One region of the Micromonospora sp. 067-2 genome, then DNA from elsewhere that is predicted to be linked to it. Evidence: riboswitches for the same ligand, from Rfam matches in the RefSeq annotation. Region 1 holds a riboswitch; each other region holds the start of a gene.
What was found. A riboswitch is a leader RNA that binds a small molecule or an ion and turns the genes downstream of it on or off. The one in region 1 is predicted to bind cyclic di-AMP.

Region 1 (9,836 bases):
TGGCTGACGGGGTGAGATCGCCGTCTCGCAGGTGCCGCTCGATGAACGCCAGAACACGAGCGCGGAGGGCCTGCTGCTGAACCTCCAGGGGCAGAGTCCGCTCGACATCGAGCTGCTGCGCCAGCATCGCGGAGATCAGGTCGAGGACGATGGTGCCCAGCTGCGGCGCCTCGGTCGGTTGATGCTGCTCGGGGTACGCCCCGATGCGCCGCAGCATCTGCGCCAGCAGGGCACCCATACCCGTGGTGGCCGTGATCGACGAGGCGAGCAGACGGCGAGCCTGGTCCGCTGACAGGGGCAGCGCCGCGTACGGGATCATCACGCTGATGGTCGCGGCCAGCTTGCGCCCACTGGTTGCCTGCGACGCGACGTGGGGGCGGGCGGTGTCGAGGAAGGTGAACTCGGAGGCGTTCACCGCCGTTTCGCGGCGGTCCTGAACGAGCCTGCTCTCCCCCACCGTGGGCAGCGCCAGCTGGTAGTACTCCGGCGCGCTCTGGCGGATCAGTCGAGCGGAGCGGGTCGAGTCCAGCGATGGATACCGCAGGGACTGCATGGTGACGGCGCCGAGATCAATCACGCGGGCGTAGGCCACGAAATTGTCCATGTCGGGGCTGCTGATGTGGGCCGGGGCGGTTGCCTCCGCCACGATGGAGCGCCAGAACTCGAATCGGTCGGACGGCGGTAGCAGCCTGGTGTCGATCTCGACGCTGGGCAGCACCTGCTCACCCCCTGTCCGACCACGGCACCTGACGGTTCCGAGTGTCGCACCGACAGCCCAACACCACACGGTCTCGCCAACCTCGTCGCGCTGGCACGGACAGCCGCTGGAGGGAGCTCACCGCCGGCACCCTCACTCGGCATCTCGCTGTGCTGTTGAGCTTGACAAGCATGGATGTCGATTCCGAGTTGTGTTTTTAGCGTTTAAGAGCCGCTTCGAGCATGGCGACGGGTGGAGACCTCCGGACGACTGGTCAGGTTGCCAAACTACTGGGATCCTCGCGTCAGCAGGTGGTCAACCAGTGCGAGCGCGGAGAACTGGCGTTCGCGAAGGTCGGCAAGCACCGGAGGATAGCGCGGGACCAAGTAGAGACGCTGCTTCAACCCAAGCAGGAACTGACTCGTGATCAGCTCAAGTCGCTGTGGCTCCACCAAGCCGTGGCGGGCAATTTGGTCACCGACCCAGACGAGGTAGCGGGCACGGTGAGCGCAAGAAGTGGAAGCAACGGATGAGGCCCCAGTCAGGAAACATGTGCCGAGCTGGGGCCTCACGCTGGAGCGGGTGACGGGAATCGAACCCGCACTGTCAGCTTGGGAGCCCTACAAGATCCCCCGCTGAAGGCTGCCGTGCCCAGCTCAGCGGCTTTACCGACTGGCCTGGAGTGACCCCTGTTGACCCCGGCTACTGGCCCGCTGATCCTCGCGAATCCGGTTGCCGGGTGACCGATGATGGTCGTGATGACGACAAGACGAGGCGAACACGATCAGGCCAGTCTTCAGCGACGGCTGAAGGTTTTGAAGCTGCCGGTTGTGCCACTGGAACTCCATGGATTTCTGACGCCCTCAGACCGTGCGGATATGGAACGCGAGCCCGAGGCAGTCGGCGTTGGGCCCGATGGCACGGCGTTCGCCGTCTGGTCACACCGGATGGACTCCCGGCGCAAGCAGGTGACCTGGCATCTCGGTGGCAAGGGGATCCGGATTATCGGTGCCATCGATGTTGATACAGACCTTCGCGTGTCGTTCGTGCAACCGCTGCCGGAGGGGCGGGTCCTGCTGGCGGCAGCTCGCACTGGGTGTGGCGCGATCAACGGTGAGGTATGGACACGCGACGGCGATCTGGAGTACCAAGGCCACCTCGGTGATGCCATCGAGGAACTCCAGACGACGCCGTCCGGCAAGGTATGGGCCGGGTATTTCGATGAGGGAGCGTTAGGCGGAAGCGGGCCGGAGGGACACGGCCTTGCCCGGTTCAACCAAGACCTGACCGTCGACTGGCTCTACCCGCACGATGCGGGGCTTCCGTACATTTCTGACTGCTACACGCTCAACCTGCATGGCGAAACTGCCCATTTTTGCCCTTACACGGATTTCCATATCCAGTCGGCGTCAGGTGACGAGGTTACGGATTGGGGGGCGTCTCCCTATGAGTCCGCGCACAGCATGCTGGTCAGTGGCGCGGACCGCGCTCTTCTAGCGGGCTGGGGCTCCGAGTACGACGTCGTGACGCTGCTGCGCATTGGCCGAGACGGCGTGCGCCGCATCGGCGGGCAGTGCCGCCTCGTGCTACCCAATGGCATCGAAGCACAGCGTCTCCGCTACACCTGCCGGAGCGGCGACCTGCACGCCTTCAGCCGAGGCACTTGGTACCGCACCAACATGGACGAGCTACAGGCTGTTGCGCTGAGCTCAACAGTGGACGCGGAGAGCGGGTGACGAGAATCGAACTCGCATATTTAGCTTGGGAACCGTACAAGCGCCTGCTGTTGTAGAACCTTCAACGAGCTCGGTGATGCCGCAAGTAGCCTGGAGTGACCAACAATGGCCTCACCGTATGGTCCATTAATGGCCCATGCACTCACGGTCACGACTGGTCAGTCCCCTTCGGGACACGGGAGACACCGGGGGACACAGGAGACAACTCCTGTGCGATCTCGTTGATCGAAGTGACCACGGTGTCGGCGGCAGCGGACGCGTCGATCCTCCATGTCCGGTTCGCGTAGCCAACTACGGCGACATCAGCCGCTCGCGCTGCCTCAACGTCCTAGAACCACGGAAGCCCTGGCAGGAACTCTGTCCTGACCAGGGCTTTCGCACGTGGAGCGGGTGACGGGAATCGAACCCGCACTGTCAGCTTGGGAAGCTGATGTTCTGCCATTGAACTACACCCGCAAGCGGCACCACTGTACCCGAGTCACCGAGCCCGTGCACCCAGGTACCCCCGCACGCCGACCCCGCCCACGGATCACACCCCGGTCGCCCCGCTCGGGAAAAGTTTCCCTGCGGCAACACATGTGCATTCTCAAATGTATCGATGGGTTGTAACGTCTGCCCCACGTTCCCAGCCACGGCGTGACACACCCCCTGCCACGCCGCGAGAAAGAAGGTGGGCTCATGGGGCTCCGTCCCAACCTGCTGACCCGGCGTGCCGCCGGTGTCGCCTCGACGACCCTCGCGCTGCTGCTCAGCACCGCTGCGGTGGGCGTCGTGCCGGCCGCTTCGGCGCTCTCCGCCGCCCCCGGCGGCGCCTGCGTCGAGCCGGCCGACAACCATGCGAACGCCCGGGTGAAGCCCGGTGGCGCGGCCAGGCACGACCCGAACGAGTTGACGGCCAAGCAGGTCCGCGAGCGCGACGCCGACCTGGCGGCCGCGCTGCGGGAGCGCGCCAACGCCCGGGCGGGGGCTGGCGCCACGGTGCTGGCCACCGTCACCATCCCGGTCGTGGTCCACGTGATCCAGGAGAACAGCACCCGGGCCGGCGGCAACATCCCGGACTCACTGATCACCGCTCAGATCAACGTGCTCAACCAGGCCTACGCCGGCGCGACCGGCGGCGCGGTCACCGCGTTCGCCTTCCGACTCGACAAGATCAACCGCGTGACGAATCCGTCCTGGTACCCCATCGTGCAGGGCTCGTCGGCAGAGCGGTCGATGAAGTCCTCGCTGCGGGTGGGCGGCAAGAACACGCTCAACATCTATCTGGGCGAGTTGAGCAACGACCTGCTGGGCTGGGCAACCTTCCCGCAGCGGAACCTGAACAGCATGGACGGCGTGGTCGCGCTGAACGAGTCCCTGCCGGGCGGGGCCGCCACCAACTACAACCAGGGCGACACCGGCACCCACGAGGTGGGCCACTGGCTGAACCTGTACCACACCTTCCAGGGCGGTTGCGGTGGCTCGGGTGACAGCGTCAGCGACACTCCGGCCGAGGCGTCACCGGCGTACGAGTGCCCGACCGGGCGGAACACCTGCTCGGCGGCCGGACTGGACCCGATCACCAACTTCATGGACTACACCTATGACTCGTGCATGTACCAGTTCACCCCGGGGCAGGCGAGTCGCATGCTGACCGCGTGGAACGCGTACCGCGCGGCCTAGCTGTTCGGCGTACCACCGGTGCCGGCTCCGTCACGACGGAGCCGGCACCGGTGTCTTTCCCCAGGACCGCGATCAGGCGGCCGATCGCTGCACGTCGCGGCTGCGACGTGCCGGGCGGGTCTGCGGTACGGCGGTCGGCTCGGCCGCCGCGGGCGGGGCGTGCGGGTCGAGCCAGACCTGAACGGCCGGCCCACCCGGCGCGCCGCCTGGAACGCCGACACCGTGCTGCGTGCGGCGGGCCAGCATCGCCACGTCGACGGTGAACTCGAACAACCGCCAGTCGACCTGCGGAGCCGCCCGGGCGCTCCGCGCCAGCCGGGCCACCCGGGCCGGATCGGTCACCGGCCAGGCGTGCCCCGCCACGTACGCCTCGTCGTCGCTCTCCTCCGGCGGGAACGAGTGCAGCGCGTAACGGCCGTCCCGTTCGAGGTCACGCCGCTTCGGTGAGTCGACGATGAAGCAGAAGAGGCCCTCGTCGGTGATGACCGGAGAGACCGGATGAACCCGGGGCCCGCCGTCGGCGCGGACCGTGGCCAGGTAGCCGAAGCCCGGCCCGTACTGCTGGAGGAGAACGCGGATCCCGTCGGCGAGTCGGGGCTCGTCGGCGGCGAAATCGGACCAGGAAGCCATGCCGGCACTCTATCGAACAAATGTACGAGTAGCGACCTCGACGCGCTGGTCACCGGCACCGGATCCGACCGTTTCCGCCTACGCCGCTATGGTGGTCCGATGCTGCTCTCCGACCGCGACCTGGTCTCCGAGATCAAGGCCGGCACGCTGGGCCTGGAGCCGTTCGAGCCGACGCTGGTCCAACCGTCGAGCATTGACGTACGACTCGACCGGCTGTTCCGGGTCTTCAACAACCACCTCTACACCCACATCGACCCGGCAATGCAGCAGGACGACCTGACCTCGGTGGTCGAGGTGCCCGACGGCGAGCCGTTCGTGTTGCACCCGGGGGAGTTCGTGCTCGCCTCGACGCTGGAAGTGATCTCGCTCGGCGACCAGCTCGCCGGTCGACTCGAGGGCAAGAGCTCACTGGGCCGGCTCGGCCTGCTCACCCACTCCACCGCCGGCTTCATCGACCCGGGCTTCTCCGGTCACGTGACGTTGGAGCTGTCCAACGTGGCGAACCTGCCGATCACGCTCTGGCCGGGCATGAAGATCGGTCAGCTCTGCATCTTCCGGCTCTCCTCGCCGGCCGAGCACCCGTACGGCTCGGTCGTCTACGGCTCGCGCTACCAGGGCCAGCGGGGGCCGACGCCGAGCCGCGCCTGGCAGCACTGGCGGACCTGGCCGACCCGCTGAGTCGCTGAGCGCGACGGCAGACGACGAGGGCCCGCCGCGACGGATCGCGACGGGCCCACCGATCTCCCGGGGTCAGCCCGGACGGCCGTAGCTGTGGATCGGGCCGTCGTCGACCCTCTTCATCTTGACCGGCTCGCCGGCCTGCGATGCGTGCACCACCCAGCCGTTGCCCACGTACATTCCGACGTGGTGGATGTCGCTGTAGTAGAAGACCAGGTCACCGGGGCGCAGGTCGGCCTTGCTGACGTTCTTGGTGACCCGGCTCTGCGCTGCGGCGTTGTGCGGCAGCGACACGCCGGCCTTGGCCCAGGCGGCCAGCATCAGCCCCGAGCAGTCGTACGAGTTCGGGCCTTCGGCAGCCCACACGTACGGCTTGCCGATCTGCGCGCAGGCGAACTTGACGGCCACACCGGCGGCACCACCGGGATAGCTGGCCGGGCAGGGCGCCGGACGCAACGGACCGCCACCGCCGTTGCCGTACACCTTGAGGCGCAGCTTCTGCAGCCGGTCGATCTCCTCATTGATCTGCTTCTTCTTCGCCGCGAGCTGGGCCTCGGTCCGGGTCAGCTGGGTGACCATCTCGTCCAGCGGCGCCTTCTGTCGGGCGAGTTGGTCGCGCAGGTCGGCGACCTCGCGTACGTCCTGCTGCTGGTCGTGCGCGAACCGGTCGAGCATCTCGAGCTGCCCGACCACCTCGCTGGGCGACCGGCTGCCCAGCACCGCGTTGACGGTGGAGACGTTCTCGCCCTTGTACGCGCGGACGGCGAGGGCGGAGACCTTGTTCATGGCCGCGTCGACCCGGCGCTCCAGCGGGGCGATCCGGGCGGCCAGCGCGTCGGCCTGCCGGCGCTTGACGGCCAGGTCGGCCTGGGTGGCGTTGTGCCGTTCGATGATCGGTTCGAGCGTGTTCCAGTCGGCGTCGATCTGGCGCTCGATCTCGGCGACGGACGGATCCGCGTGGGCGGCCGTGGCGCTGCCGGTCAGGACGACGGCGACGCCGACCAGTGCGGCGACAGCGGCGGTGAAGCGGGACCAGCGTGGGCGCGGCACGATCGACATCGGGCCGGCGGACGCCGACCGCTCGGACGACGGCCGCGGGGCATGGAGAGCCACCGGGTTCCGTACTCCTTCTTCCTGACCGCCTACCGGGTTAGCTGACGGGTTCGGGCGGGAAGTTGGCGCCCTACCGCAGTAGCTGCGGATTCACCCCGGAAAACCTGGGTCCCCGGTTCGCTCGGAAGCGACTCGGCGGTGTCGGTCCGTCACCGCCCGGGCTGGGCGGACCTGCTATCGGGCCGACGAATGACCAGAGTAGAGACGGCTGTTACCGATCCGCAACCCGTGCGGCCGTGACACTCCGTACTGATCGGACGGGGTGACCGAGCGTGCGCAGAAGGTTTCCTTCCTGACGAAGCGATACATGGAAAGGTATTGACGCGGATCCCCGGCCGGCGCGAAGGTGACCACACCTGCACCCGTCATATCTAGGGGGTTCGATGCGCCATTCAACCCTGCCGACCGGCCGGCGCGCGCTGCTCGCCGCCGCCGTGGTGGCCGCCGCGACCGCGGTGCCGCTCTCGGCCGGCCCGGCCGCCGCAGCGCCACCCGCCGACCGTCAGCAGCAGTACGCCGTCGCGGCGACCGAGTACGGCGTGCCGACAGCCGTGCTGCTCGGCGTCTCCTACCTGGAGTCCCGCTGGGACAGCAACGCCGGCACACCGAGCACCAGCGGCGGCTACGGTCCGATGCACCTGACCGACGCCCGGCACGTGACCGCCCTACCCGCAGGCGGCCACCACGACGCCGGCACCGAGGACCCACGCGGCGACGACTCGCGCCCCGCGCCGGCCCCCGCGCCACGCCCGGCCCAGGACCCCGCGCCACCCGCCGCCGCGATGCAGACCGTGGACGCCGCCGCCGCGCTGACCGGCGCAACCCCCGAGGCACTGCGCGCCGAGGCGGGCGTCAACATCCGGGGCGGGGCCGCCCTGCTGGGGGCGTACCAGCGGGAGTTGGGTGCGCCGGTCGGTGCCGACACCGACCCGGCCTCCTGGTACGGCGCGGTGGCCCGCTACGCCGGCGCGGACAGCGCCGACGCCGCGGCCGCCTTCGCCGACGAGGTCTTCACGACCATCGGCGCGGGCGAGTCCCGGGTGACCGACGACGGCCAACGGATCACGCTGCCGGCCCGCGCGGTGCGGCCCGAGCGTTCCTGGTTGGACCGGCTGGGCCTGCGTCACCTGGCCCGCCCGGACGGGCTGGAGTGCCCCCGCACCATCTCCTGCGAGTGGATACCGGCGCCCTACGCGGCGTTCGGCGACGGGGACTACGGCAACCACGACCTCTCCGAGCGGCCCGCCCGACAGAAGATCGAGTACATCGTCATCCACGACACCGAGGCGAGCTGGGCGACCACCCTCAAGCTCGTCCAGGACCCGACGTACGTGAGCTGGCACTACTCGCTGCGCTCCGTCGACGGGCACATCGCCCAGCACGTGAGGACCAAGGACGTCGCCTGGCACGCCGGCAACTGGTTCGTCAACGCCACGTCGATCGGGCTCGAACACGAGGGCTTCGCGGCGCAGGGAACCTGGTACACCGAGGCGATGTACCGGACCTCGGCGAAGCTGGTCCGGCACCTCGCGCTGCGACTCGGCATCCCGCTGGACCGCCAGCACATCATCGGCCACGACAACGTGCCCGGGACCGTCGCGTCGACCGTCCGCGGCATGCACTGGGACCCGGGCCCGTACTGGGACTGGACGCACTACTTCGACCTGCTGCACGCGCCACGGCTGGACACCGGCACCCCGGCCACCGGGCTGGTCCGGATCGACCCCGACTACGCCACCAACCAACCGGCGTTCACCGGCTGCGTCACCGCGGGCGTACCGTGCGCACCGCGCGGTTCCTCGGCGGTGCTGCTGCGCAACGCGCCGGCCGCGGACGCGCCACTGGTCAACGACATCGCGCTACGTCCGGACGGCACCCCGAACACCATGGCCGTGTCGGACCACGGAGCCCGGGCCTCCGCCGGCCAGACGTACGCGCTCGCCGGCCGGCAGGGCGACTGGACGGCGATCTGGTACCTCGGGCAGAAGGCGTGGTTCCACAACCCGGCGTCCGCGCCGACCGCCAGCTGGACCGTCGGCGTGGTGGCCACCCCGAAGCCCGGACGGGCCACCATCCCGGTGTACGGGCGGGCGTACCCCGAGCAGGCCGCGTATCCGGCCGGGGTGCCCTACCAGGCGATCTCGCCGCTGCAGTACACGCTCGCCGCCGGTCAGCGGTACGCCGTCGGCGCGGTGCTGGCCGGTGAGTACTACCGGGCCAGCACCTTCGACGGCTCCTCGCCGGGCGACTGGACGGTGATCCGCGGGGGGAACCGCTACGCGCAGATCCAGTTCGGCCACCGCGTCATGTACGTCGATCTCGCCGACGTGCAGCTGCTGCCGTCCCCGGTGGGCGCGCCCCGCTGAAGGCCACGACGGCCCCCGGTCGGTGACCGGGGGCCGTCGTGCTGTCGCAATGTGGATCAGCCGGGTCTACGGAACCCGGCGACGGGCATGGTGTTGATGCTGGACACCTGCACCGGCTTGCCGGCACGTGGCGCGTGCACCATCTGGTTGTTGCCCAGATACAGCCCGACATGACTCAGGCCGGAGAAGAAGAAGACCAGGTCACCGGGACGGGCGTCGGCTCGCGAGACGGCCTTGCCCTCGTTCCACTGGTCACCGGTGTGGTGGGTCAGGTAGACCCCGGCCGCCTTGTAGGCGTACTGGGTCAGCCCCGAACAGTCGAACGAGTTCGGGCCGGTGGCGCCCCAGACGTACGGCCTGCCGACCTTTCCGCAGGCGGTCCTGATCGCGGTGCGGGCGGCCGCGCTGACCACTCCGTTGATGGTCGGGCATGCCTCGGTGACGACCGTGGTCTTGGGCATCGACGCCTCGAGCCGCTTGATCTCGCCGTCGATCTGCTTCTTCTTGGCCGCCAACTCGTTCTGCTGCTTGTTCTGCGTGACGATCAGTCCGTCGAGCTTCCGCTTCTCGCCCTCGTACTTGGCCCGCACGGCCACGACGCCCTCGACCTGCTTGCGCTCCTGCGAGGCCAGCCGGTCGAGGATCGTGAGCTGCTCGGCGAGGGTGTCCGGCTTGGCGCTGACCAGCAGCGCACCGACCTCCTGCGAGGGGCCCGACATGTAGTAGCGGGAGGCGAGGTCACCCACCCGGTTCAGCGCCAACTCGCTCTGCAGCGCCAGCGGCTCGATCTTCTTCTGCAGGTCCGCCGACTTCTGCCGGTTGGTCTTCAGCTGCGCCCGCACCTTGTTGTACTGCTCGATGGTGGGCTCCAACTGCTCCCACTGCTTGTCGATCTGCGCCTCGATCTCGTCGACCGTGGGCTCGGCCTGCGCCGGCACGGCGAGCAGTCCGGCG
Region 2 (9,836 bases), on a different contig from region 1:
GCTGCTGATCTGGAACCGGCCCGGCTTCACCGAGGAGCTGACCGAGTCGGAACGCGCCGCGCTCTTCGGCGAGGTCGACGAGATCATGAAGGAGCTGACCGAGACCGGCGAGTTCGTCGGCGGCCAGGCGCTGGCCAACCCGTCGCAGACGGTGACGGTCCGGCTCGCGGGCGGCCACCCGGAGATCGTCGACGGGCCGTTCATGGAGAGCAAGGAACAGTTCGCCGGCTACCTGACCGTCGACTGCCCCAACCCGCAGCGGGCCGCCGAGATCGCCGCCCGCTGGCCGGACGTGCGCTTCGGCGGCGCCATGGAGGTCCGCCCGATCATGGATGAGGCCGGGACGGAGATGTGACCGACGACCGGACGGCCGAGGACCTGCTGCGGACACTCGCGCCGCAGGTCCTCGGCCTGCTGGTCCGCCGGCACGGGCAGTTCGACCGGTGCGAGGACGCGGTCCAGGAGGCACTGCTCGCCGCCGCGACACAGTGGCCCGGGCAGGGCCTGCCGGACAACCCCCGCGCCTGGCTGCTCACCGTCGCCACCCGCCGGCTCACCGACGAGTGGCGCAGTGAGAGCGCCCGTCGGAACCGCGAGCTGGCCGTCGCGCTGCGCGAGCCGGCGTACGCCGGGATGGCACCGGCAGCCGACGCGCAGCCGGCGGTGGCGGACACCGACGACACGCTCACGCTGCTCTTCCTCTGCTGCCACCCCGCGCTGGTTCCCTCGGCGCAGGTGGCGCTCACCCTGCGCGCGGTCGGCGGTCTCAGCACCGCCCAGATCGCCCGGGCGCACCTGGTGCCGGAGGCGACGATGAGCCAGCGGATCCGCCGGGCCAAACAGCGGATCGAGGTCGCCGGAGCCCGGTTCACCATGCCCGCACCGGGCGAACGGAACGAGCGGCTGCGAACGGTGCTCCGGGTGCTCTACCTGATCTTCAACGAGGGCTACACCGCGTCCAGCGGGCCGGACCTGCACCGGGCCGAGCTGACCGGCGAGGCGATCCGGTTGGCCCGCGTCCTGCACGGGCTGCTGCCCGACGAGGGCGAGGTGGCCGGGCTGCTGGCGCTCATGCTGCTGACCGACGCGCACCGCGCGGTCCGGGTCGGCGCGGACGGTGAGTTGGTGCCGCTGGCCGAGCAGGACCGCACCCGGTGGGACAGGACGGCCATCGCGGAGGGGATCGCGCTGATCACCGAGGCGTTGACCTGGTCGCCGCCCGGCCCGTACCAACTGCAGGCGGCGATCGCCGCGGTGCACGCCGAGGCGCCGACGGCGGCGGCGACGGACTGGCCGCAGATCGTCGCGCTCTACCGGCTTCTCGCCCGGATCGCGCCGAACCCGATGGTCACCCTCAACCAGGCGGTGGCCGTCGCCATGGTGGACGGGCCGGAAGCCGGGCTCACCCTGCTCACACCCCTGGACGCCGACGAGCGCACCGCCGGGCACCACCGGCTCGCCGCGGTCCGGGCCCACCTGCTCGAGCTGGCCGGGGAGCCCGACGCGGCGCGGGACGCCTATCTGGCGGCGGCACGCGGCACGACCAGCCTGCCCGAGCAGCGGTACCTGGAACTGCGAGCCGCCCGACTGGCGGGGCAACGGTGAGACCAGCCCGGCGCCGCGCGGGGATTCTCAGGGTCGGCGGACGGGGCGGGACAGACAGCACGCCGGGCCGGTGAACGATCACCGGCCCGGCGCGTGGAGCGCGTCGTACGTCAGCTCTTGAAGACGTCCTTGATCTTCTCGCCCGCCTGCTTGAGGCTGGCCTTCGCCTGGTCGCCGCGGCCCTCGGCCTCGAGCTGCTCGTCGTCGGTGGCGCGACCGACGCCTTCCTTGACCTTACCGGCCGCGTCCTCGCCGGCGTTGCTGATCTTGTCGTCGATACCCATTTGCGAACCTCCGTCTGCAAGCGTCGCTACATCACCAGCAGTACCCCGGCCATCCTCAGTCCAATCATCCCGATCTGATGACCCGTTCCGAGCTGTCGTCGGGGCCGCCGAATGGAACCGCCGCAGGCGCAGACTGTTGGCCACCACGAAGACCGACGAGAAGGCCATCGTGGCGCCGGCGATCATCGGGTTGAGCAGCCCGGCGGCGGCCAGCGGCAGGGCCGCCACGTTGTAGCCGAACGCCCAGAACAGGTTGCCCCGGATGATGCCGAGCGTGCGTCGGGCCAGCCTGATGGCGTCCACCGCGGCGTTCAGGTCGCCGCGGACCAGCGTGAGGTCGGACGCCTCGATCGCCACGTCGGTGCCGGTGCCCATGGCGAGACCAAGGTCGGCCTGGGCCAGCGCCGGCGCGTCGTTGACGCCGTCGCCGACCATCGCCACGGACCTACCCTCGGCCTGGAGGCGCCTGATCACGTCGACCTTGCCGGCCGGCAGCACCTCGGCGATCACCTCGTCGACACCCACCTCGGCGGCGACCGCCCGCGCCACGGTGGCGTTGTCCCCGGTCAGCAGGACCGGGGTCAGCCCCAGAGCGCGCAGCCGGGCCACCGCGGCACGACTGGTCGGCCGGACCACGTCGGCGACCGTGAGCACGCCCCGGGCCCGTCCGCCCCAGCCGGCGACGATCGCCGTGCGGCCGGCGGCCTCCGCGTCGGTGACGGCCCACTCGACCTCCGGCGGTACGTCGAGCCCGCGCTCCCGCAGCAGCCGGGACCGGCCGACCAGCACGACCCGCCCGTCGACCGTCGCGGTCACGCCCAGTCCATCGAGGTTGGCGAAGCCGGTCACCGGGGGCAGCGGCCCGGCCTCGGCGGCACGCGCGGCGACCGCACGGGCGATCGGATGCTCGGAGGCGGCCTCCACCGCACCGGCGAGCCGGAGCAGCTCGACGCTGTCCTCGCCGCTCGCCGGCACCACGTCCACCAGGGTCATCCGGCCGGTCGTCACGGTGCCGGTCTTGTCCAGCACGACGGTGTCCACCCGCCGGGTCGACTCCAGCACCTCCGGCCCCTTGATCAGCACGCCGAGCTGGGCGCCGCGCCCGGTGCCGACCAGGAGAGCGGTCGGCGTGGCCAGCCCGAGCGCGCACGGGCACGCGATGATCAGCACCGCGACCGCGGCGGTGAAGGCGGCCGTCGGGCCGGCCCCGGTGCCGAGCCACCAGCCGAGGGTGCCCACCGCGAGGGTGATGACGATCGGCACGAAGACGCCGGAGATCCGGTCGGCCAGCCGCTGCACGGCGGCCTTGCCGCTCTGCGCCTGCTCGACGAGGTCGGCCATCCGGGCGAGCTGGGTGTCCGCGCCGACCCGGGTGGCGGTGACGACCAGCCGGCCACCGGCGTTGATCGTCGCACCCACCACGCCATCCCCCGGGCCGACCTCGACCGGCACCGACTCACCGGTGAGCATGCTGGCGTCGACGGCCGAGGTGCCCTCGTCGACCACCCCGTCGGTGGCGATCTTCTCGCCGGGGCGGACCACGAAGCGGTCCCCGACGGTGAGCCGGTCCACCGGCATCAGGGTCTCCACCCCGTCGCGCAGCACCGCAACCTCCCTGGCGCCGAGGTCGAGCAGGGAGCGCAGGGCGGCACCGGCGGTTCGCTTGGATCGGGCCTCGAAATATCGGCCGGCCAGGAGAAACACCGTCACCCCGGCGGCCGCCTCCAGGTAGATGGTGCCCGCGCCGTCGGTGCGGGTGATGTCGAAGCGGAACGGGTGCGTCATCCCGGGCATCCCGGCGTCGCCGAGGAAGAGCGCCCAGAGCGACCAGCCGAACGCGGCGAGCGTGCCGAGCGACACCAGCGTGTCCATGGTCGCCGCGCCATGCCGCAGGTTGGTCCAGGCCGCCCGGTGGAAGGGCAGCCCGCCCCACACCACCACCGGAGCGGCCAGGGTCAGCGACAGCCACTGCCAGTAGTCGAACTGCCAGGCCGGGACCATGGCCAGCACGACCACCGGCACGCTGAGTGCCCCCGACACCCACAGCCGGGTACGCGGGCCGCGCAGCACGTCCACCGGCTCCTCGGTGGTGGCTGGCGGGGACGGCAGCGCGGCCGTGTACCCGGTCTTGCGTACGGTCTCGACAAGCTCGTCCGGCGTGATGCCGTCGGCGTACCGGACGGTGGCCTTCTCGGTGGCGTAGTTGACGGTGGCGGCGACCCCGTCCAACCGGTTCAGTTTCTTCTCGATCCGGGCGGCGCAGGCGGCGCAGGTCATCCCGCCGATGGCGAGTTCGATCCGGTTCGGCGCCTCGGGCAGCGGTCTGTTGGTGGGGGTCATCGTCCGGTCCCGTCAGTTGTGCCCGTGCGCGCCGGCCACGACGGTGAACTCGGCGGTGTGCACCGCCGCGCCGTGCCGGAAGTCGAGGTAGAGCCGATAGCTGCCGGCCGAGGGCACCTCGGCGACGAAGGTCACGGCCGGGCCGGGAGGCGTCCGCCCGTCTCCGGCCGTTCCGTCCGGGTGCACGTGCAGGTACGCCAGGTCGCCCCGGCGCAGCGCCACCAGGTGCCCGTACGCACCCAGGTAGGGCTCCAGGTCGGTGACCGGCTGCCCGTCCCTGCTGATGGTCAGGGTGAGCGGTGCGGTGCGCCCGGGCTGCGGCGCGCCGGTCAGGGTGACGGTGTAACCGTCGACGGTCGTGCTGGTCGCCGGGGCGGGCAGTGGCCGTTCGGTCAGCACTCCGGGGACGGTCACGTCCACACCGAGGGTGAGCGGCTCACCCCCGGTCGGGGTGAAGTCGGCGAACGCCCGCCACTGCCCCGGACCGGTCAGCGGGGTGGCGACCCGCCAGGTGCCGTCCGACGCCAGCTCGGGGTGCACGTGGCGGAAGCCGGAGAGGTCCCGCCGGGCGACGACGAGGTGCATCCGCTTATCGTGCGCCACCTCGTATCCGGTCACCGGCCGTCCGTCGGGGCCGCCGATCCGGAAGGCGAACTCGCCGACCGGCGCGGCGACCGGTTCGAGGGTGTAGCCCTGGTCGGAGACGAGCAGGCCACCGGGCGACCGGTCGGCCGTCTCGTCGTGCTCCCCGTGGCCCGCGGGACCCTCCCCGTGGGCGGCCCCGCCGCCGTGTCGACTCTCGGCGACCGGGGCGGAGGGTCCGGTCACGTGGCCGATCCCGTACGCCGTGCCGAAGATCCCCGCGAGGCCGAGGGCGAACCCGCCGAGTCTGGTCACCGTGTTCATGTCGGCCTCCCGGTGATCAGGCGCCGGCGAGGTCGTAGCCGGCCTCGTCGACGGCGGCCCGGACGGTCTCCACGTCCAGCGGCCGGTCGCTGGCGACGGTGACCCGGCCGGTGGCCAGGTCGACCTGGACGTCGCTCACTCCCGCGATGGCGCCGACCTCGGCGCTGACCGCCGTGACGCAGTGCCCACAGGTCATGCCCCGCACCTGGTACGTCGTGGTGTTGACCATCGAACTGTTCTCCCTCCGTCGGCGCCGGGCCTGTGGCGTCAGGCCCCGCGCCCGTTACCGGTACCCGGTGGGGGTATCCGCCGGGACGACCGTACCATACCCCCTGGGGGTACGCTATCCTGGTCGTCATGACCGCACCCACCCCCATTCGCGGATACACCGCCAGCAAGGATCAGCTGCTCACGCGGCTCCGCCGCGTCGAGGGGCAGGTTCGGGGCATCGAGAAGATGGTCGACGACGACCGCTACTGCATCGACGTGCTCACCCAGATCTCCGCGATCCAGGCCGCGCTGGACAAGGTGGCGTTGGGCCTGCTCGACGGGCACGCCCGGCACTGCATGCACGAGGGGGCCGCCGAGGGCCGCGCCGACGAGATGGCCACCGAGATGATGGCGGCCGTCGGCAGGCTGATGAAGCGCGGCTGAACGCGCCAGCGCCGGTCGTCACGCCACCCCGGCACGCGGCCGCGCGGAGCGGTCGACCGCACGACACTCCGGCACGACCTGCGTCCACGGGTCCCGGTGGTTAGCATTCCCCACGATGACCCTCCGGAGTTTGCCGCACGGTCGAGCGTCGCCACGACACGGCGTCGCCTCCGACCGATCGAGCCGGGCACTCACCGTCCGTGGTCCCGCCGTCGCCCTCCAGCGCTCCGCCGTGCCTGTCGTCGCATTCCCACGGCGGCGGTGAACCGACCGGCCCGCCGGCACGTACCCCGCACCGGATCGTCGAGGAGTCTCCGCATTGGGTTCCGACCACAGCCATTCCGCTCCGTCCGCCCCACCCCGGGTGCGACGGATCCTCATCGCGACGGTGGTGCCGCTCTTCGTCGCCACCGTGCTCGCCGCGGTGGTGCTCTGGCCGCGTGACGGGTCACCCCAGACCACCGGTGGCACGGACGTGCCGCGGTACCACGGCACGGTGACCCGGGTGGTCACCGAGCCGTGCCCGCCGACGCCCAGCCCCGAAGGCACTCCGGATGTCGGGGCCGGACGGTGCGGCACCGTGGACGTCCGGATGACCGACGGGCCTGCCGCCGGCCGGCAGGTGCAGACGCCGGTGCCGGACGGCCCCGGGGCACCGCGGGTCGACGTCGGCGACAAGGTCGTCCTGGTCGAACTGACCGACCCCGCCGATCCCGCCAGCAGCACCTGGAACATCGCCGAGCACCAGCGCGGCACGCCACTGGTCTGGCTGGCGGTGGTCTTCGCCGCCGCGATCATCGCGTTCGGCCGGTGGCGGGGCCTCGCCGCGCTGGCCGGCCTGGCCGCCAGCTTCGCCATCCTGCTCGCCTTCGTGCTGCCGGGGATCGCCGCCGGGCAGTCACCGCTGCTCGTGGCGGTGGTCGGTGCCGCCCTGATCATGTTCGTGGTGCTCTACCTGACGCACGGTGTCACCGCGCAGACCTCGGTCGCGGTCCTCGGCACCCTGGGCAGCCTGGTGCTGACCGGCGTGCTCGCCACCATCGCCACCGCCGCCACCCACCTCACCGGCTTCGGCAGCGACGACGCCACCACCCTGTCGATGTTCCAGGCCAACGTGGACCTGCACGGTCTGCTGCTCGCCGGGATCATCATCGGCTCGCTCGGGGTGCTCGACGACGTGACCGTCACCCAGGCGGCCACCGTCACCGAGCTGGCGAACGCCAACCCCGGGCTGACCCGCTTGCAGCTCTACCGGGCGGCCACCCGCGTCGGCCGGGCGCACATCGCCTCCACCGTCAACACCATCGTGCTGGCGTACGCGGGCGCCTCGCTACCGCTGCTGCTCCTGCTCACCGCCGACACGCGGCCCATCGGCCAGATCCTGACCAGCGAGTTCCTCGCGCAGGAGATCGTCCGCAGTGCGGTCGCCACGCTCGGCCTGATCGCCGCCGTACCGCTGACCACCGGACTCGCCGCGCTGGTGACCGCCGCCGGGCGGCCGGATACCGCTCCGAGGGCCGACCCGCCCGATGGACGACCCAGGCCGGATCGCGCGGAAGCGCTGGCCGCCCTCAGCTCCCCCCGCACCGGTCGAACCGACGAGACCGGACCGGACCCGACGCGGACCGGACCCCCATCCAGCGCCACCGACCGGTGGCCCGAGCCGGACAGGAGCACGGATACGGCATGGTGACACTCCTCAGTGTGACGAGGTGGGGCACCCGCCCTGAGAACCGCGTCACTGGTCACTCAACGCCATGGCGAAATGACGCTTTTAGTCGGCATCTGGACGTAGCTCAGCCGGTCGACTCTCGGGTAACCTCGCTGCCGGTCACCGCTGAAGGCGCGACGCAGCGTCTGCGGTGCCGCCGCCCAATCGCCAGCCGGCGAGCCGGGGACCCAGGCACGTGGGGTGAATCCGCGTCAGCGGTAGGGGCCACTTCCGCCCCGAACCCGTCAGCTAACCCGGTCGGCGGTCGACGGAAGGGAATATTGTGACGGCACCCCTACGCCGCTGGTTGACACCCGTGGTGGCCGTGATCGCCGCACTGACCGTGCTCGCCGGCCCTCTCCCCGCGCACGCCGCCCCGGCGACCCCCACGCCATCCGGGCACGAGGAGGACGGCGAACCGACGCTGCTCAACGACGTCATCGAGAAGGCCAACCGCGACTACTCCTCCGCCAAGTCCAAGCTGGACAGCTCCAAGAAGCGGCAGCTCGAGCGGGCGCAGGAGGTCGACCGGGCCAAGGCAGACCTGGACAAGCTGGCTCCCCAGGTCGGGCAGATCGCCGCCCAGTCGTACCGGACCGGCCGGATCGGTGCGATCGCGATGTTGCTGGAGAGCGACGCCCCCGACACGTTCGTCCAACGGGCCGCGGCGCTCGACGAGATGAACATGGTCAATGAGAAGAAGCTCGCCGAGGTCAACGCGGTGAAGACCCTCGCCGAGCAGGCCAAGCTGGCCCTCGACGCGGAGGTCCGCGAGCAGCAGAAGCAGACCGCCTTGATGGCGAAGGAGAAGCGTGACGCCGACAAGGCGCTCGCGCTGGTCGGCGGCAAGGGCTTCACCGGCGGGTTGGTGTCGGCGACCTCGCCGGTCGCCCGGGTCGGCCCGGGCCGCAGCGCCGACGGTGACTGGAAGTCCGAGTCGTGCAGCGAGAAGGACCCCACCACCTCCGGCTGCGTCACGCCGCGCACCCTGCACGCGTACAAGGAGGTCAAGCGGGCCGGCTTCAACCGGTTCGTCGGCTGCTTCCGCTCCGGCGGCCCCTGGGAGCACCCGAAGGGCCGCGCCTGCGACTGGTCGCTGCAGAAGAGCGGCTTCGCCCCGTGGCACAACGAGGACACCCGGACGTACGGCAACAACGTGGCCGCGTTCCTCATCCGTAACGCCGATCGGCTCGGCATCTACTACGTGATCTGGAACCGGCAGATCTGGTTCCCGGCCACCGGCTGGAAGTCGTACAGCGGGCCGTCGAACCACACCGACCACGTACACATGTCGCTGCTCTGAACCGCAGATCTCCCCGTCGAGGGCCGTCCCGCGTCGCGGGGCGGCCCTCGACGCGTCTCAGGCGGCGGCCGACCCGTCGGGTCCGGTCGGTACGTCCAGCGTCGCGGCACCCGCCGGCACGGCGGTCACCGGGCGGACCACCCCGGCGGCCAGACGGTACGACAGCCCCACCACCGCGCACCGGCCCTGCGCCACCTCGGCAGCCAGCACGGGCGACCGGGCGAGCAGCGTCTCGACGGTCTGCGCGATGTGAATGTCGACGATGCCGTCGATGTCGTCCACCCCCTCGGCCTCGGCACGGCGCAGGCTGGGCAGCACGGCGTCGACCACGGCGCGCAGGTGCCCCGGGGGCGAGGTGCCGGTGATGGCCGCCTCCCGGGCCGCCTGGACCGCGCCGCACGAGTCGTGGCCGAGCACCACCACCAGCGGGGTGCCGAGCACTGTCACCGCGTACTCCACACTTCCCAGCACCTCGGGGCCCGCGGTGTGCCCGGCCGTACGGACCACGAAGAGGTCGCCCAGCCCTCGGTCGAAGATGATCTCGGCGGCCAACCGGGAGTCGGAGCAGCCGACGATCACCGCGAACGGGTGCTGTCCGTCGGCCACCGCCGTCCGGTGCCCGGCGTCCTGGTTGGGGTGGTGCGGGGAGCCGCTGACGAAGCGTTGGTTGCCGGCGGCCAGCTCGGCGTACGCCCGGGCCGGCTCGGTGAGCGTCGGCGCCCCGTCGGTCCGCTGCGCGTCCGGCTGCCCGCCGGACGTCCCGGGACGACTCATCCCACACCTCGTTTTCTGCGTCAGGCCTGCTCAACCGGCTCCTAGGCCGAGCCGGGGGCGGGCGGTGGCTCGGCTCCACGCTCACACGCACCACAAGTTGCGTCAAGATATGCGTGAGTTAGATTTCATACGTCGGCCCCTCCGCGCGTCCTCCGGCGACGCGCGGCGGCAGGGCGGGCAACCGGGAAGGCGGCCCCAGGATGGCGAGCACGGCAGGCGACACCGGCGGCGGCCGGAACTGGACGTTCCTCACCAACCA
Region 3 (9,836 bases), on a different contig from region 1:
CCGACGTGCGCGGGCTGCGCTCGCCGTGGCGGTCCCGTCCGCTGGTGTGGCTCGGCGAGGTCTCGTTCGCCTTCTACCTGGTGCACGTCCTGGTGATGACGACCGTTCTGCGCTCCGGCGGGAACTGGGGGACCGGCTTCGGCGGCTGGCGCGGCCCGGCGGCCGTGCTCGGATTCCTGCTGGTGAACCTGCTCCTCGCCGGGTTGCTGCACCGTTTCGTCGAGACGCCGCTGATGCGCCGGCTCGCGCCGCGTCGCCCGGCACGCCCGGCGGCCGTTCCCCGACAGCGGACCGGCGACGCCGAGGTGACTCGCGACGCGGGGGCAGACGAGACGGGCGCACCTGGCGACCGCCCGGCCTACGTCGACTCGCGCTGACACCGTCCACCCTGGTCGGCGCGGCGCGGGCCGACACGCCCGTCGTCGATGCGCCCACTCGACCACGGCGGTAGCGTGGAAACGTGCTTCCGGTCGCGCTCACCTGTCCGCTGTGGTGGGTGGCGCGCTGGGCGACACGTGTGCTGACCAGCCTCGCCGTCGTGGCCGCCCTGGCGCTCGGCGCGGGCACGTCGCCCGCCGGGCTGCCAACGCCGGCCGCAATCACCAGCGGGTCGTCCGCCGTCACCGCCGGGTCGTCGACGTTCACCGCCGGGCCGTCGACGTTCACCGCCGGGCCGACCACGTCGACGTGCCGTGCCGTGCCGGTCGACGGCCTCGTGCACCCGGCGGCCGACGAAGGCGCCGCCGGGCAGGCCGGCCCGACGCGGTCGACCGATGGGCAGGCGACACCCCCCGGCGCCCAGGCCGTCCGCGCTGGCACCGAACCGGCGCACGCCGTCGACTCCGACCGGCTGCCCCGCAGCGACGGCCCGGTCAGCCGGGCGTCCCGGGCCCCACCCGGGCGCTGAGCCACCGGGACGAACGTCCCGCCCGCCGCGCCTGTCGACCTCTTCGTTCCGCGCTCGCCGACCCGTGACCCCGCTGTGGTCGCCGGTGGCCCGTTGGCGGATCCCATCGCATCGCTTCCTCCCGAGGTGCACACCATGGAGACCGTCGTCTTCTACCAGTTCCTGACCGAGGTGCCGCGGGCCGCCGCCATCTGGTCCGCCCTGTTCCTGCTCGCGCTGACCATGCTCGTCGTGCTGGTCGCCCGCCCCGAGCACGAACGGCCGGCCATCGACGCCGCCCCGGCGCCCACCGCCCGGGAGGCGGCCGCCGCCGAGGCCGCCGACCTGCGCCGGTACGCCGAGGAGGTGGCCGTCGCGGCCGCCGGGGCGGCGCAGACCGCCCGGCGGCGGCGTGCCGACTGGCTGACCGCTCAGGAGCAGGTGGAGAGCACGTGGGCCGGGTACGACGAGGCGGACGCCGCCGCGCGTCGCTTCGCCGGCGCGGGTGCGCTACCGACTCCGCGTACGCCCAACACCCCGGCGGAGTACGCCGCCCGGGAGCGTTACCTGCATCGTGCGGCGATGGCGGCGCACTGGCGCGGAGACCTGTCCATGCGGCAGCTCGGTGAGGTGTTCGGGCACCGGCACGGCTGGGATCCCCGCCTGCATCCGGTGGAGCAGGAGGTGCTGCTCAGCCGGGCCGTCCGGGACGCGAGGCTGGCCGACCACCGAGCCGCCGCCGGGCGGGAGCGGTCGGCGTGGCGGGACGCGGAACTGGCCGCGTGCTCGGCCCGGACGCTCGCCGAGGAGGCGTACGCGGCGGCGGCCCGGCTGCGGCCGGATCCGGTGCCGGCTCGTGGAACGAGAACCGCGACGCTCCGTCCGACGGTCAGCACGTGGTGGCGGCCGGCCCGGATTGGCTGAGTCTCGAATTAGTATGTGAGCCCGGTCACGCCTGCTCGAAATCGGTCGCGCAGCGCGAATGACGGGATTGTTCCCGCGAATTCGGCACCGTTGCCGACGGCCTGTCCGGTTCCCGCCCGCAGGCGCCGTCGTAACCGGTTGTCCCATCGAGTCACGTCAGTGGCAGTACGCGCAGAAATCGCTGCACCAGCTCGGGTTTACGCAGGTGAACCTTGCTTGGCAGGGTGCGAGTCGACCAGTAGTGTCGTCCCGTCTGGCGCGGTTACCGTTCGCAAGAGGCGACGCCGCGCCGACCCGCTCAATCGTGATGAACGAACCGGGGACCCATCAGCAAGTCCGGGGTGAATCCGCGAGCCACGGCCCGCGGTAGGGCGATCTTCCCGCCCGAATCCGTCAGCTAACCCGGTAGGCGGTGTCGGAAGGAGCTCCCTCCTCGTGCAGCAACTCTCCACCCCTCGGTTGTTCCCCCGCCTCCACGGCGCCGCGGTGCCCCCGCTCATCTGTCCGGTGACGGTGAGCTGACCCCCCCGGGTCACCGCCCCTCCGCCCGGCCGCGCCGGGCGTTCCCCTGAGCGGTTCATCAGCCGCGGACCACTGTCCGCGCGTTGGCGCCTGCCCGGATACCGGTCCGGCCCCGGTGTGCCGCTCTCCCCCTGATCCGTGGAGGACCCCGTGAAGCACACCCTCAAGCGTCAGCTCCGCCGCCTCAGCACCGAGCGTCCGTACCAGATCGTCGCTGCCGCCGTCGCGGCCCTCGCCGTCGCGACGACCACCGGCACCCTGCTTGCCGGCACCGATGACGCCACGGCGAGCCAGCACACCACGACCACGGCCGCCGAGATGCGCAGCGGCACCGTTGCCTCCCGTGGCGAGGCGCGTGTCGCAACCCCCTCGGGCAGCGCCGCGGCGACCACCGTGGCGCCCGCGCCGGCCACCAGCGCCGCGTCGCCCGCCGCCAAGGCCAGCAGCAACCCGGATCTGACCCGTAAGCCGCAGCCGCCGAAGCCGCCCGCCACCAAGGTGCTCGACTACGACTACGAGGCGCAGAACACCTTCTACAACTGCGGTCCGGCGGCCACCCGCAACGCCCTCAGCGCCACCGGCATCGATCGCACCCAGGATGAGCTGGCCGTTGAGCTGGGCACCACCGAGATGGGCACCAACTCGGCCCTGGACACGACGCGGGCGCTGAACGACGAGGTCAAGGGCTCTCCGTACCGGACACGGATGTTCGACGGCGCGCCCAGCTCCGCCCAGATGGACCAGCTCCAGGCCGACGTGGTCCGGGCGATCACCGACGGTCGCGGCGTGGTCGCCAACGTCGTCGGGGACGCCACCGACACCGACGGTGGCTGGCACTCCTACGGAGGCGGTCACTACATCGCGGTGGTGGGTTACAAGGACAGCGGCCGGACCGTGCGGATCGCCGACTCGGCGAACGCGGCCGACCCGGCGTACTGGGTCACCACGATCGACCTGGCGAACTGGATCGCCAGTCGGGGTTACTCCGCCTGACCCGGGCGCAGACGCCGCGGGCGCCGTCCCCCCACGAGGGGCCGGCGCCCGCGGCGTTCCCGGAGATGCGATCGGTGGCTGACGACGCCGTACGGGGCCTGGTGGCGGGACTTCGTCGCCGGTGACGACGCTCGTACCGCCCGGCGAACCGTGGGAGACTGCGGCCGTGGTGGACGATCCAGGTGGTCGAGCAGGTCGCGGACCGGTTCTGTTGCTGCTGCACGGAATGGGGGCGACCGGGAAAGTCTGGCTGCCCTGGGTTCCCCTGTTGGAGCGGAACTGGCCTGGGCGGTGGCTGGCACCTGACCTCGCGGGTCACGGCTGGTCGGCACCGCTGCCGTCGTACTCCTTCCACGGCCTTGCGGAGCGGATCGGCCACGGCCTGGCCGCGGACGACCGCGTCGTCGTGCTCGGGCACTCCCTGGGCGGGGTGGTCGGCCTGGCGCTGGCAGCCCGCGCCGCCGGCACGCCGGTGGACGCGGTGGTCGGGTTGGGTATCAAGGCGGTCTGGTCACCCGACGAGTTGACCCGCGCCGCCGACCTCGCGGCCCGCCCGGTCAGCTGGTTCGCCAGCCGCGCCGAGGCGGCTCGCCGCTACCTACGGGTCTCGGGGCTCACCGGCCTGATCCCGCCGGATGACCCCGTGGTGGACGCCGGGCTGCGCCAGGTCGACGGCCGGTGGCGGCTGGCCATGGACCCGACCGCGTTCGCCGTCGGCGAGCCCGACCTCGCCGGGCTGCTGGCGGCGACGGACGCGCCGGTGGTGCTGGCCCGGGGCGAGCACGACCCGATGGTCACTGACGCGCAGCTCACAGAGTTCGGCGTACCGGTCGCCACGCTGCCCGGGCTCGGGCACAACGCGCACGTGGAGGACCCGGCGGCGGTGTCGGCGCTGCTGGACGCGTACCGGTGAGCCGTTACACCGGGGTGGAGGTGGCCAGCGGCCTCGCCGGCACCAGCTCCCGGCGGGCGGCGGTCAGGAAGGCCTCGGCGTACGACTCGGCCGGGAAGTCACCCAGGTAGCGGCGGCGGGTGGCCCAGCGCGTCTCGGCCAGCGGGTCGGTGTCCAGCAGGGCGGTCAGCACCTCGTCCAGATTGGACGGATTGCGGTGCAGCACGTAGGCCGAGCCGGCCAGCGGGAAGCGCTCCACGAACTGGTCGCCCTCGTCGCGCATGTCGGTGACCGCGTACGGCTTGCCGGAGTAGAGGTAGTCGGAGATCACCCCGGACACGTCGGAGACCAGCGCGTCGGAGCGGTTGACGCACTCGGCGAGGGTCAGCTCCCGGGCCGCCGCGCCCAGCACGTGCTGCCGCCCGGTACGGGCCCGGTCGGCGGCCAGCAGGTCGGTCAGCCGGCCCAGCTGCCGGGCCGAGGCCGGGTTCTGCGCGGTGTACGGGTGGGCCCGCAGGATCACCGTGGCGCCCCGCTCCAGCAGACGCCGCAGCAGATCCTCCGCCACCGGCAGCGAACAGTAGTCGGCGTCGGCGTGGTGCCCGGTCCAGGTCGGGGTGTAGAGGACGGTCGGGTGCGCCAGTCCGCGCACCGGCTCGTGGCGTACCTCGATCGACTCGACCTGCGGGCGGCCCACCACCACGAACTTCTCCGCCGGGATCCGAACCCCGGCTCGGGCGTACCGGTCGATCGCGGCCGGACCAGCCACGAAGATCCGGTCGAAGATCCCCGACACGGGGTTGGCGCTCGGGGCCTTGTCGCTGTCACCGTGGTGCAGCTGCACGTGGGTGAGCTGGGTGAACCGGACGCAGTGGCTGTTCTTCGCACCGTGGTTGACGTAGAACGCCACCCGCAGGCTCGGGACCAGCGCCTCGTCCAACGTCCGCGGGGTGGGGCAGTAGACCACCGGTGCGTCGGTGGCCGCGGCGATCGACGCCAGGAACTCCGGTTCGCGCAGCACGACCAGGAACGGTCGGCCGATCCGCTCCAGGTACGGCAGCCACATGGTGACCTGGTACTCGGAGCCGGGCGGCGCGGAGAAGTAGAGCAGGAACTCCGGCTGGTGCCGGCGCAGCGCGCGGCCGACCGCCCCACCACCGGCGGTCGGCCGGAACCGCCGCCGGGCCAGGTCCAGGGCGACCGCCCCGGCTCCGGCGGCCACGAGCACGCTGGCGACCAGCGCCACGGCTACCGGCAGGGCCAGGGCGGCGGCCAGGCCGACCACGGCGAGCAGCCCGAGCAGGACGGCGCCGAGGTGGTCGGCCAGCACCGGGGCCCAGCTGCGCACCGGCAGGTTGGCGGCGCGGATCTCCAGGTTGCCGGCGGTCCGCAGCGGCCCCACCAGCAGGACCAGCCCCAGCAGGACCAGCGCCGTGGCGACCAGCGCCGGGTCGAGCCCGTCGTCCAGCCGCCGGGAGTAGCCGACCAGGACCGCGGCGGAGATCAGCGCCGTCTCGGCGACGAGGTCCGCGCCGGGCCGGATTCGCTGTTCAGCGGCCGCCGCGACCAGCGCGGCGACGGCGAGAGCCAGCCCCCATCCGGTGGCGCCGGTCAGCGCCACCACGACGAAGGCCAGCACGGCCAGGCCGGTGCTCAGGCATCGCGCCGCCAGTTTGCGGACGAGGTCACCCCGCATGTCGCTCCGTTCGCCGCGGTCGGCGTCAGCTCGCGGAGGTCGCGCCGGCCGGCGCCGCGAGGAGACCCGGAACGGACTGGACCGGCACGGTCGGCGGCGCAGTCTCACCGGGCGACCGGCGTACGTCGATCACCTGACCGGTCAGCTCGGAGATCAGCACGTCCAGCGACGACTGGGCGACGGCCTCCGCGGCGAGCAGGGTGTGCTCCGGCTCCTCGCCGAAGGCCCGCGTCCGCATCGGGGTGGCGGTCCGCTCCGGGTTGATGCAGTTGACTCGTACGCCGAACTCGGCCCACTCGTCGGCGAGCGCCTGGGTGAGGTTGACCAGGGCGGCCTTGGTGGCCGAGTAGAGCGCGTAGCGGGCACGCCCCCGGGTGTAGGAGCTGGACGTGTAGAGCAGCAGTTGGCCCTTGGTCTGCTGCAGGTACGGCAGGGCCTGCCGGGCGATGGTGACCGGGCCGACGAAGTTGACCTGGAGCACGCGATCCATCGTCGCCTCGTCCATCTCGGCCAGGGCGCCCTTCTCCAGGATCCCGGCGGTGACCACCACGTGGTCGATCCGGCCGGTGGCCTCGAAGGCGGTCTTCAGCGCGGCCTCGACGTCCTCGGTGCGCTCGACGTGGGTGCCGGTGCTCGAGCGGCTGAACGGAAAGACCTGCGCGCCATAGCGCTGGGCCAGCTCGCTCAGCTCGTGGCCGATGCCGTAGCTGCCGCCGAACACCACGATGGTGCGGCCGGTCAGTTCCTCGCTGTAGCTGCGGTGGTCGGTCAGCCGGGGTGCCTGCGCCGCGGCGAGCTGGAAGAGCTTGTCGGCGAGGTGCACGTCGACCGGATGGGTGACCTTGATGTTCTCGTCCGAGCCGTCGATCACCTTGATCGGGGTGCCGGGCAGGTAGCGCAGCACCACGCCGCAGTCGTCGGTGGCGGCGAAGTCGGGGTCACCCTCGGCGACCCGGTACGCCTCGCGGATGGTGGGGGAGCGGAACGCCTGCGGAGTCTGCCCGCGACGCAGGCGGGAACGCACCGGGATGTCGGTGATGCAGTCGTTCTCGTCCACCTGGATGATCGTGTCCGCGGACGGGATGGCCACGTCGACGGCGTCGTAGGTCCAGAGGGCGTTGACGCACTCGCGCACGATCCGACCGCTGAGCAGCGGGCGTACCGCGTCGTGGAAGAGGATGTTGCAGTCCGCCGGGCCGACCGCGTCCAGCGCGATCCGGGTGGTGGCGTTGCGGGTGTCGCCGCCCTCGATCACCTTGGTGACTTTGCGCAGGCCGGCCTTCTCGACGATCTGCCGGGCGTCCTCGAGGTGCCCGGTGGCCATCAGCACGATGATCTCGTCGATCTCCGGTGCGGCCTCGAAGACCGCCAGGGTGTGCTCGATGATCGGCTTACCGGCGATCTTCAGCAGTTGCTTCGGGATGCCGAGGCCCAGCCGGGTCCCGGTGCCGCCAGCCAGCACCACGGCCACCGTCCGCGAGGGCCGCCACGGTGCCGGGGTCTCCGCTGCGGCGTCCGGGCCAGTGGTCTGGTCCTGCGTCATTGCCGGATCCTCACTCTCAGGAATGCGTTAACGGAAGGTTCCGCCCGAGCGGCGACGGAATGAACCTTAACGCGCGGACCGCGCCGCCCCAACGGGGGCGACGCGGTCGACGGCGCCGTGTCGATGCCGCTGCCTACTTGCTGTTCGCGTACTCCTCGTACGCCCGGATGACCTCGTCGGTCGGCCCGTCCATCCGTAGGACGCCCGATTCCAGCCAGATCGTCCGTTCGCAGGTGTCGCGGACGGAGGAGAGCTGGTGGCTGACCAGGAACACGGTGCCGGCACCCTCCCGCAGCTCCCGCACCCGCTGCTCGCTGCGTTTGCGGAAGCCCTTGTCACCGGTGGCGAGGGCCTCGTCGATGAGCAGCACGTCGTGCTTCTTCGCCGCGGCGATGGAGAAGCGCAGGCGGGCGGCCATGCCGGAGGAGTACGTCCGCATCGGCAGGCTCGCGAAGTCGCCCCGCTCGTTGATCCCGGAGAACTCGATGATCCCCTCGGCCTGCTTGGCCACGTCGTCGGGATGCATCCCCATGGCCAGGCAGCCGAGAACGACGTTGCGCTCACCGGAGAGGTCGTTGAGCAGCGCCGCGTTCACACCCAGCAGCGACGGCTGCCCCTGGGTGTGGATCGCGCCCCCGTTGACCGGCAGCAGGCCGGCGATGGCGCGCAGGATGGTCGACTTGCCGGAGCCGTTGCTGCCGATCAGCCCGATCGCCTCACCCCGGTACGCGGTGAACGAGACCCCCTTCACCGCGTGCACCTCGCGGACGTTCGGCGCGTTGGTGCGCTTGACCAGCCGGCGCAGCGCGGCCACCGGCGTGGTGCCACCGGCGGCGCCCTGGTGCACCCGGTAGATGATGTGCGCGTCGTCCACCACCACGGTCGGGATGCGCTCCTGCGCCGCGGTCAGTGTCGCGGTCGCCTCGTTGGCGACGTGCATGTGCTCAACCACGGCCGTACTCCTGTTCGCCGCGCCAGAAGTAGATGAAGCCACCGATCCCGGCCACCACTGCCCAGCCCCCGCCGACCAGCCAGAGCTGGGTGGCCGACTCGTTGAGCAGTGGCGCCTGCTCCAGCAGCGCGTACCGGGCCAGCTCGATGTAGACCAGCATCGGGTTGTACTGCACCAGCGTGGTCGCCCAGGCGGGCAGCCGATCGAAGAGGCTGACGCTGTAGAGCACGCCGGAGCCGTACATCCAGGTGCGCATGATGAACGGCATGACCTGCTTCAGGTCGCTCGCCTTGGCGCCCATCCGGGCCACCAGCAGCACCACGCCGGCGTTGAACACCGCCTGCAGGAGCAGCGCCGGTATCAGTAGCAACCACTTCGCGGTGATCGGCTCGCCGGTGACCAGCACGATGCCGATCAGGACCACCATCGAGGCCAGCAGCTGCTGGAACTGGGTCAACGTGGTCGACAGCGGCAGGCTGGCCCGGGGGAAGTGCAGCGCCCGGATGAGCCCCAGGTTGCTGCTGATCGACTGGGTGCCGGCCAGGACCGCGCTCTGGGTGAAGTTGAAGATGAACAACCCGGTGGTCAGGTAGGCGATGAAGTTCGGGATCTCGTTCTGCCTCAGCACCACCCCGAAGATCAGGTAGTAGACCGCCGCGTTGGTGAGCGGGGTGAGCACCTGCCAGAGCTGACCCAGCCTGGCGTTGCTGTACGAGGCGACCAGTTTGGCGTTGGCGTACGCGGCGATGAAGTGCCGGTAGGCCCACAGTCGGCGGCTGTACTCGGCGAGGCTGGGACGCTCACCGGCGACCCGTAGACCATGCCGAGCGGCCAGCTGCGCCTGCGTCAGGCCCGTTTCGGGGTCGACCAGCGCGGTGGTGGCCATGGAAATGGCGCTCCGATCTTTCGGGACGACGGGTTGCTCGCGACGATGGGATCCTAGTGGGAACCGTGCGCGGAGCGCCGCCTCGTCGCTGCAGGGACAGTAGTCCGAAACACGTCGCGACGCAACCGTACCGTCGTTGCGCTACTCTGGCCGTCGTGACCTGCGAGAAGAGCCCCTGTTGACCACCGAGAAGAGGCGCGCCCCGGCCGGCGCGGCGGTGCTCCGTGGTGAGATCACCACGGCCATCCGGCGCGCGCTCATGCAGGAGCTCGCCGCGGTCGGCTACGGCCGGCTCTCCATCGAGGCGGTGGCCCGCCGGGCCGGCGTCAGCAAGACGGCGGTCTACCGGCGGTGGAACTCCAAGCTCGACCTGGTGCTGGAGGTCGTCGCCGCCGCGGCGCACGGCAAACTGCCGGCGCTGGACACCGGCAGCCTGCGCGGCGACCTCGCGCTGCTGTTCCAGGTGGTGGCGCACGCGTTGCGCCATCCGCTGGCCGCGCAGATCATCCCGGACCTGCTGGCCGAGGCCGCTCGCAACCCCA

Region 2: another riboswitch for cyclic di-AMP. It lies ahead of ACLJN9_RS06365 (coiled-coil domain-containing protein); the one in region 1 lies ahead of ACLJN9_RS08400 (NlpC/P60 family protein).
Region 3: another riboswitch for cyclic di-AMP. It lies ahead of ACLJN9_RS15495 (C39 family peptidase); the one in region 1 lies ahead of ACLJN9_RS08400 (NlpC/P60 family protein).

The regions. Positions count from the first base shown of each region.
Region 1 is NZ_JAJPWB010000003.1:355,099-364,934, forward strand. Features, by position in the region: gene ACLJN9_RS08365 (helix-turn-helix domain-containing protein) at 1-718, opposite strand, end outside; gene ACLJN9_RS08370 (helix-turn-helix domain-containing protein) at 940-1,230, shown strand; gene ACLJN9_RS08375 (hypothetical protein) at 1,456-2,433, shown strand; tRNA gene ACLJN9_RS08380 (tRNA-Gly) at 2,816-2,889, opposite strand; gene ACLJN9_RS08385 (zinc metalloprotease) at 3,112-4,095, shown strand; gene ACLJN9_RS08390 (pyridoxamine 5'-phosphate oxidase family protein) at 4,168-4,725, opposite strand; gene dcd (dCTP deaminase) at 4,825-5,403, shown strand; gene ACLJN9_RS08400 (NlpC/P60 family protein) at 5,476-6,516, opposite strand; cyclic di-AMP (ydaO/yuaA leader) riboswitch at 6,529-6,664, opposite strand; gene ACLJN9_RS08405 (N-acetylmuramoyl-L-alanine amidase) at 6,900-8,882, shown strand; gene ACLJN9_RS08410 (NlpC/P60 family protein) at 8,939-9,836, opposite strand, start outside.
Region 2 is NZ_JAJPWB010000002.1:575,368-585,203, forward strand. Features, by position in the region: gene ACLJN9_RS06330 (YciI family protein) at 1-355, shown strand, start outside; gene ACLJN9_RS06335 (RNA polymerase sigma factor) at 352-1,605, shown strand; gene ACLJN9_RS06340 (heavy metal translocating P-type ATPase) at 1,716-4,229, opposite strand; gene ACLJN9_RS06345 (hypothetical protein) at 4,242-5,135, opposite strand; gene ACLJN9_RS06350 (heavy-metal-associated domain-containing protein) at 5,152-5,364, opposite strand; gene ACLJN9_RS06355 (metal-sensitive transcriptional regulator) at 5,493-5,789, shown strand; gene ACLJN9_RS06360 (YibE/F family protein) at 6,109-7,482, shown strand; cyclic di-AMP (ydaO/yuaA leader) riboswitch at 7,649-7,780, shown strand; gene ACLJN9_RS06365 (coiled-coil domain-containing protein) at 7,784-8,803, shown strand; gene ACLJN9_RS06370 (carbonic anhydrase) at 8,861-9,577, opposite strand; gene ACLJN9_RS06375 (helix-turn-helix transcriptional regulator) at 9,778-9,836, shown strand, end outside.
Region 3 is NZ_JAJPWB010000006.1:37,713-47,548, reverse strand. Features, by position in the region: gene ACLJN9_RS15510 (acyltransferase family protein) at 1-377, shown strand, start outside; gene ACLJN9_RS15505 (hypothetical protein) at 461-907, shown strand; gene ACLJN9_RS15500 (hypothetical protein) at 1,043-1,810, shown strand; cyclic di-AMP (ydaO/yuaA leader) riboswitch at 2,096-2,237, shown strand; gene ACLJN9_RS15495 (C39 family peptidase) at 2,471-3,325, shown strand; gene ACLJN9_RS15490 (alpha/beta fold hydrolase) at 3,492-4,238, shown strand; gene ACLJN9_RS15485 (CDP-glycerol glycerophosphotransferase family protein) at 4,243-5,913, opposite strand; gene ACLJN9_RS15480 (D-ribitol-5-phosphate cytidylyltransferase) at 5,939-7,456, opposite strand; gene ACLJN9_RS15475 (ABC transporter ATP-binding protein) at 7,590-8,396, opposite strand; gene ACLJN9_RS15470 (ABC transporter permease) at 8,401-9,294, opposite strand; gene ACLJN9_RS15465 (TetR/AcrR family transcriptional regulator) at 9,512-9,836, shown strand, end outside.